Ketobacter alkanivorans: one gene and its partner. The main gene of each other region encodes a partner of the protein of the gene in region 2 in a complex. Links are inferred from orthologs where the notes say so. Each region holds a gene or a part of one and is shown on either strand. Other genes may lie near its edges.

Region 1 (3,297 bases), 1.0 Mb from region 2 along the record:
GCTGTGTTTCGGCCTTGGGCGCAGGCGCCGGATCATCGCAACCGGCGCTGAACAGTAAGGCTGTAGTCAGGCTGGCTGTGGCCAGGTGCAGCGTTAGTCGCGCAGGGATATGCATGGCCAGCCTCGTTGTTGGGCTTCTGCGGTCAGGCGTTCATCGCCATCCACCACCACCGGGTGAGTCACTGCTTGCAGCAGGGGGAGATCGTTGATGGAGTCGCTGTAAAAATAGCTGTTCTCCAGGTTCTGCCGGGTCTGCTGTAACCATTGGTTCAGCCGGGTGACTTTGCCGTCTTGATAGCAAGGCGTGCCCACAATTCCACCGGTGTATGCATCCCCTTTGATTTCAGGGTCGGTGGCGAGGATGTCGTCTACGCCCAGGGCTTTGGCTATGGGCTGGGTAACAAAGCCGTTGGTGGCCGTGATGATTAACAGGTAGTCACCTTGTTGGCGATGGTGTTGCAGCAGGGCATCGGCCTTGGGCAGGCGCATGGGTGCGATAACGGTGTGCATGAACTCCGCGTGCAGGGTGGACAGCTCATCCAGGGAAAAGCGAGTCAGCGGCTTTAGGGCGAAGGTCAGATATTCCATGATATCCAGCTTGCTCTGCTTATAAAGTTCATAAAAATGATCGTTCTGCGTACGGTAAAACGATTCATCCACGATGCCTTTTTTCACCATAAACTCGCCCCAGGCGTGGTCACTGTCACCGTTCAGCAGAGTGTTGTCTAAATCGAAAATCGCCAGGCTCATGTCTGTTCACTTCGTATACATAATGAAAGTTGCGGGCAAGTTTATCAGGTCGCCGCGACAGGGAAAACGAGGCAGGCCCGCTCAAACAATTAAAAGTTTAGAAAAATCAAATAAATAGTTCTATAGTAATAAGAAATTGAATTGTAATGTTATTGCACGGGGTGCGGTAAACCCAGTTGTGCGATCGGGCAGACTAGGGTATTTATAATCCTAGTGAAGATTTGGAACCATTAACGTGATTGATGAGGACGGATTCAGGCCGAATGTCGGGATCATTCTGGCTAACGCGCATGGGCAGGTGCTTTGGGCCCGGCGGGTTGGACAGGATGCGTGGCAGTTTCCTCAAGGTGGTATCTCGGTGGATGAAACGCCAGAGCAGGCGCTCTACCGGGAGCTACGTGAGGAAATCGGTTTAAAACCCGAGGACGTACGGATAGTCAGCTCCACCCAGGGTTGGCTACGCTACCGTTTGCCCAAGCGCTTTCTGCGGTATCGCAGCAAGCCGCTGTGCATTGGCCAGAAACAAAAGTGGTTTTTGTTGATGCTGACAGGCTGCGAGAGCCAGGTCAGTTTTGAGCATGGTGATCCGCCTGAGTTTGATGGCTGGCGTTGGGTGAGCTACTGGTATCCCCTTAATCAGGTGGTGTCATTCAAACGCGAGGTTTACCGCAAGGCACTGAAAGAGTTGGCGCCATCCCTGCATGCTATAGCGGTGGAAGCGTGTGATAGTAAGGCCAACGCCAAAACAATAAGAAATCAGTAACCGGGCACTTACTTAATAGATAGTCGGCTGCGAGAGCTTTTCTATGCTGGAAACCTTAAGACGTATCGTGCAGGAGGTGAACGCCGCCCCTGACTTGTCCTCTGCCCTCAGTGTGATGGTGACTCGGGTACGTCTTTCCATGGGCACAGAAGTGTGCTCCATATATCTGCTTGATCACACGATTAATCGCTATGTGCTGATGGCCACCGAAGGCCTCAACAAGGAGGCAGTGGGTACCGCAACCCTGCATTTCTCCGAGGGTCTGGTGGGGCAGGTGGGTATGCGTGAAGAGCCCATTAACCTGGATGATGCCCCCAGCCACCCCAAGTTTCGCTATCTGCAGGAAACCGGAGAGGAACCGTTTCACTCATTTCTGGGTGTGCCCATAATTCATCACCGCAAACTGCTGGGCGTTATCGTGGTGCAGCAGCGGGACAGTCGTCGCTTTGATCAACAAGAAGAAGCCTTTCTGGTCACCATCTCGGCCCAGTTGGCGGCGGTGGTGGCCCATGCCGAAGCTACCGGTGCCATCGACGGCATATTTGGCGGTGGGCTGGGCAATGTAACCACCAAGTTTGATGGTGTCGTTGGCTGCATCGGGGTTGCCATTGGTAAGGCCTTTGTGGTCTACCCGCCCGCAGAATTCAAATCTGTGCCTGACCGCGCAGTAAAGAACATTCGCAAAGAGCTGGGCGCTTTTAATGACGCCTTGAAAAAAGTGCGCATGGATATTCGTGCCCTCAGCGAAAAAGCCTCCCTCACCTTGCCCCCGGAAGAACAGGCCCTGTTCCAGGTCTATGAGCGCATGCTGGATGACAATGCGCTGGCAGGCGAGATCCGTGCCCATGTGCAAGCGGGCAATTGGGTGCAGGGCGCTTTGCGTGAAGTGGTCATGAAGCACGTCGCCGCGTTTGAGGCTATGGAAGATTCCTATTTGCGGGCCCGGGCGTCCGACGTTAAGGATCTGGGTCTGCGTATCCTGGCCTATCTGCAAGAGGCCAAAACCCTAAACGCACCGATCCCGGATCAAGCCATCGTAGTGGGGGAGGATATTACCCCTACAATATTTGTTGATATTCCCCGGGAGCGTATCGCCGGTATTGTCTCTCTGCACGGTTCCAGCAACAGCCATATGTCTATTGTGGCCCGCTCGTTGGGCATTCCTACAGTGGTGGGGGTGGGTGATTTCCCGCTGTCCCGTCTGGAAGGGCTCAACCTGATTGTGGATGGTCATCGCGGTGAGGTGATCATTGAGCCCAATCAGGAGGTAGTGCGCCAGTATCGAGCCATTATCAGCGAACAGGAAGAGCTTTCCAAAGAGCTGGAATCGGTTACTGATCTGCCCTGTGAAACCCTCGATGGCCACCGCATCAATATGTTTGTGAACACCGGTTTGATGGCTGATGTGAACATTTCTTTGCAGCGGGGTGCCGAAGGGGTTGGCCTGTATCGCACCGAGATACCCTTTATGGTGCGGGATCGCTTTCCGTCCGAACTGGAACAGATGGAGATTTACCGGCAGCAGCTGGAAGCCTTTTATCCTGCTCCGGTGACGATGCGCACCCTGGATATTGGCGGTGACAAATCCCTGCCCTATTTCCCCATTCAGGAAGACAACCCCTTCCTGGGTTGGCGCGGCATTCGGGTTACGCTGGATCATCCGGAAATCTTTCTGGTGCAGATTCGCGCCATGCTGTGGGCCAGTGAGAGCCTCGACAATCTGCGCATTATGCTGCCCATGGTGAGCTCGGTGATGGAGATCGACGAAGCCATGCACCTGATCC
Region 2 (3,547 bases):
CGCGCCAATTTGTAGATTCCACCCTGGGCAGGTTAGCGCAATGGGAAACAACCTTTGGCATAGTGGCCACCTGACACATTCAGCCCAACCGCCGTGGTTACGACAATCCTCGCAACAGGGTATAATCAAACAAATTTTACCCGATTCGGAACCTCACAGAATTCATGGCTTTACGACATCTGCTGGCGGGGCTATGCCTGCTACCTGCTTTGATGCTTGCTGGCTGCGGCCAAAAAGGCGCACTTTACCTGCCGGATCAGCTGCCTCCCTCCCGCGAAGCGCAACCCTGCCGCACCCCCAGCTGCGCAGCTCTGCAAAAACCAGCGCCGGAAAAAGACAAGAACAGTGAAGAGTCAACCGAACAAACTACTCTGGAAGAGACTCCTGAATGAGCGCTTTTGAATACCAAAACAACGAGCTGTTCGTGGAACAGGTTGCCGTTAACCGCATAGCAGAAGCGGTAGGCACACCCTGCTACGTATATTCCCGCACGGCACTGGAACAGCAATGGCAGGCCTTCGATCAAGCCTTCGGCGATCACCCTCATCTGGTGTGCTATGCCGTAAAAGCCAACTCCAATCTGGCAGTATTAAATGTTCTGGCCAAGCTGGGTGCCGGTTTTGATATCGTGTCCCAGGGTGAACTGGAGCGCGTTCTTCGTGCCGGGGGCGACCCCGCCAAAGTGGTTTTTTCGGGCGTGGGTAAACTGCGTGAGGAAATGCTACGTGCCCTGGAAGTGGGTGTATATTGCTTTAACGTAGAGTCCGAGGCAGAGCTGGAAATTCTCAACGAGGTGGCCGGGCAAGCAGGCAAAGTTGCAGCAATCTCACTGCGGGTCAACCCGGACGTGGACGCTCAGACCCACCCTTACATTTCCACCGGTTTGAAAGAAAACAAATTCGGCATCGATATAGACCGGGCCGTAGCCGTATTTGAACGGGCGGCGCAGCTACCGAACATTAAAGTCAGTGGTATCGATTGTCACATTGGCTCTCAGCTCACCACGGTAACCCCATTTATGGATGCCATGGATCGACTGCTGGAGCGAATTGATCAACTGGCCGCTCAGGGCATCCATATTGATCATGTGGATATTGGTGGCGGCCTGGGCGTACGCTATCGGGATGAACAACCCCCAGCCCCCAGCGAGTACGTGAGTGCCCTGCTGAAGAAACTGGGCGATCGTAAATTGAAAATACTGATGGAACCCGGCCGCGCTATAGCCGCCAACGCCGGCATTCTGGTAACAGAAGTGCTGCTGCTGAAATCCACTGAAGTCAAAAACTTTGTGGTGGTGGACGCTGCCATGAACGATCTGATTCGCCCATCCCTATACAGCGCCTGGCAAGATATCATCCCGGTCACACCCCGAGCGGGCCAAGGTTCAGCCTGCGACATTGTTGGCCCTGTGTGTGAAACCGGCGATTTTCTGGGTAAGGATCGAGAGCTGTGCGTAGAACCCGGTGACCGGCTTGCTGTGTGTTCCGCTGGCGCCTATGGTTTCGTTATGAGTTCCAACTACAACACCCGCAATCGAGTGGCAGAAGTCATGGCCGACGGTAATCAATTTCACATCATTCGCCGCCGCGAAACCTACGATGATCAATTTGCCTTGGAATCCCTGGTGCCCTGATGAAAGTTGAATTCACCAAAATGCACGGGCTGGGCAACGATTTCATGGTGATAAACCAAGTCACCCAGAACATCCAGCTTAACAGTGATCAAATCCGACGTCTTGCCGATCGCCATACTGGCGTAGGTTTTGATCAACTGTTAATGGTGTCGCCGCCAACCTCACCTGATGTGGATTTTAAATATCGTATTTTCAATGCCGATGGCAGCGAAGTTGAGCAGTGCGGCAACGGTGCCCGCTGTTTTGCTCGCTTCGTCAAAGAAAAAGGGCTTACCCATAAAGAGGTGATTCCAGTTGAAACCAACACCGGCAAAATAGAGCTGAAACTGGTGGGGCACGATCTGGTCACAGTCAACATGGGCGCCCCCATTCTTGAACCACAAGACATTCCACTGCAGGCAGAAAGCCGACAGGCGCTGTATAAGTTCAACGTCGACAGCGACATTGTAGAGCTGGCCTGCGTCTCCATGGGCAACCCTCACGGGGTGCTTCAAGTAAGCAATGTAGACACCGCGGCGGTGGAAAAGCTGGGCCCAAAACTGGAGGCTCACCCACGCTTCCCCAACAAAGCCAATATCGGTTTCTGCGAAATTGTGGATCGGCGCAACATCCGCCTGCGAGTGTATGAACGCGGCGTAGGGGAAACCCAAGCCTGCGGTACCGGTGCCTGCGCTGCAGCAGTTGCCTCAATTGCTGCTAATCTTGTGGATAACCAAGTCAACGTTTCCCTGCCCGGGGGCACACTGCAAATAGAGTGGCAGGGGGAAAACCAACCGGTATTGATGACCGGTCCGGCTACCACCGTGTACGATGGGATTGTATACCTATGACCGAAACCACAGCTGAACGAAAACAAAAAGAAATCACGCTTACAGCAGCAGATGTTGCTAATTATCTGCGGCAGAACCCGGGGTTCTTTTCAAACCGGCCCGACATTCTCTACGACATGGAATTACCCCACGCTCAGGGCAGTGCCAGTTCGTTGCTGGAACGACAAGCCAACGTGCTACGCACACGCAACACCGAGCTGCGCCACAAGCTGAATGATTTTGTCAGCATCGCCCGTGACAACGACCGTTTGTTTAATCAAATCAAAACCCTGGGCCTTTCGCTATTGGAAGCCAACAGCGTTGCTGAGATCAGCAGCCGCCTGCGCCAAATTCTTACTAAAGATTTTAAACTGGATGAAGCAACCCTGTTTCTATTCAAGCACAGCAACGAGAAAGGCCCATTTACGGTTACCACCCAAAGCAATGTGCAAGGCGCGCTGGGTGACCTGTTGCGAGGCGAACGCATTATCTGCACCACATTACGCCAGCGTGAAATGAAATTTCTGTTCCCCGGCTATGGGCGGAACGAGGGCTCGGCTGCACTGATACCACTGCACTTCAATGGTGATCTGGGCTTGCTTGCCGTCGGCAGCCATGACCCCAATCATTTCACCTCTAACATGGACACCCACTTCGCCCGCTATATAGGCGACATCCTCAGTCGACGCCTGTACCACTTCCTCAAGTAGGCCGGACAGCCTGATGCACGAAGAGGAAGATCTTACAGACAGTATCCTGCGCTATCTGGATCATCTCACCCAGAAGCGCATGCTGTCTGCCAACACAGTAGAAGGTTACCGCCGCGACCTGCGCCTGCTCACCGAGTACTGCGCCCAAAACCAAATCCATTGCCACAACCAAATCCAACCCCACCACATTCGCGTGCTGATCGCCGAGCGCCATCGCAAAGGCAGTAAAAGCAAAACCCTGCAACGGCTACTGGCCAGCGTACGCGGACTGTTCGGCTTTCTGATCCAGCAAGGACAAACGCAACACAACCCCGCTCACGGCATTCGCCCTCCCAAGGGAGAAAAAAAGCTGCCGCACACCCTGGATGTGGATCAAATGAATCAATTACTTAACA

The links. Proteins that work in one complex are often made in the same cells at the same time.
Region 1: the proteins of dapF (region 2) and Kalk_RS13660 are in contact, whole or in part, in a solved structure (PDB 5YGU), measured with the Escherichia coli proteins. The link is inferred for Ketobacter alkanivorans from one-to-one orthologs.

Annotation. Positions count from the first base shown.
Region 1 is NZ_CP022684.1:3,177,804-3,181,100, forward strand. Bases 1-2,749 are described here. They hold Kalk_RS13660 (RNA pyrophosphohydrolase), read left to right. Parts: upstream 1-985; coding sequence 986-1,513; downstream 1,514-2,749. Other genes in these bases: Kalk_RS13650 (imelysin family protein), read right to left, coding at 1-115; Kalk_RS13655 (histidinol-phosphatase), read right to left, coding at 94-750; ptsP (phosphoenolpyruvate--protein phosphotransferase), read left to right, coding at 1,557-2,749. Outside these bases: more of ptsP, read left to right, coding at 2,750-3,297. UniProt on the Escherichia coli protein: Master regulator of 5'-end-dependent mRNA decay.
Region 2 is NZ_CP022684.1:2,136,600-2,140,146, forward strand. What follows is about bases 549-3,547. They hold dapF (diaminopimelate epimerase), read left to right. Parts: upstream 549-1,632; coding sequence 1,633-2,463; downstream 2,464-3,547. Other genes in these bases: lysA (diaminopimelate decarboxylase), read left to right, coding at 549-1,633; Kalk_RS09245 (DUF484 family protein), read left to right, coding at 2,460-3,152; xerC (tyrosine recombinase XerC), read left to right, coding at 3,166-3,547. Also shown: Kalk_RS09225 (winged helix-turn-helix transcriptional regulator), read left to right, coding at 1-74; LPS translocon maturation chaperone LptM, read left to right, coding at 165-392; more of lysA, read left to right, coding at 389-548. UniProt on the Escherichia coli protein: Involved in the succinylase branch of the L-lysine biosynthesis and in the biosynthesis of the pentapeptide incorporated in the peptidoglycan moiety. Catalyzes the stereoinversion of LL-2,6-diaminopimelate (L,L-DAP) to meso-diaminopimelate (meso-DAP).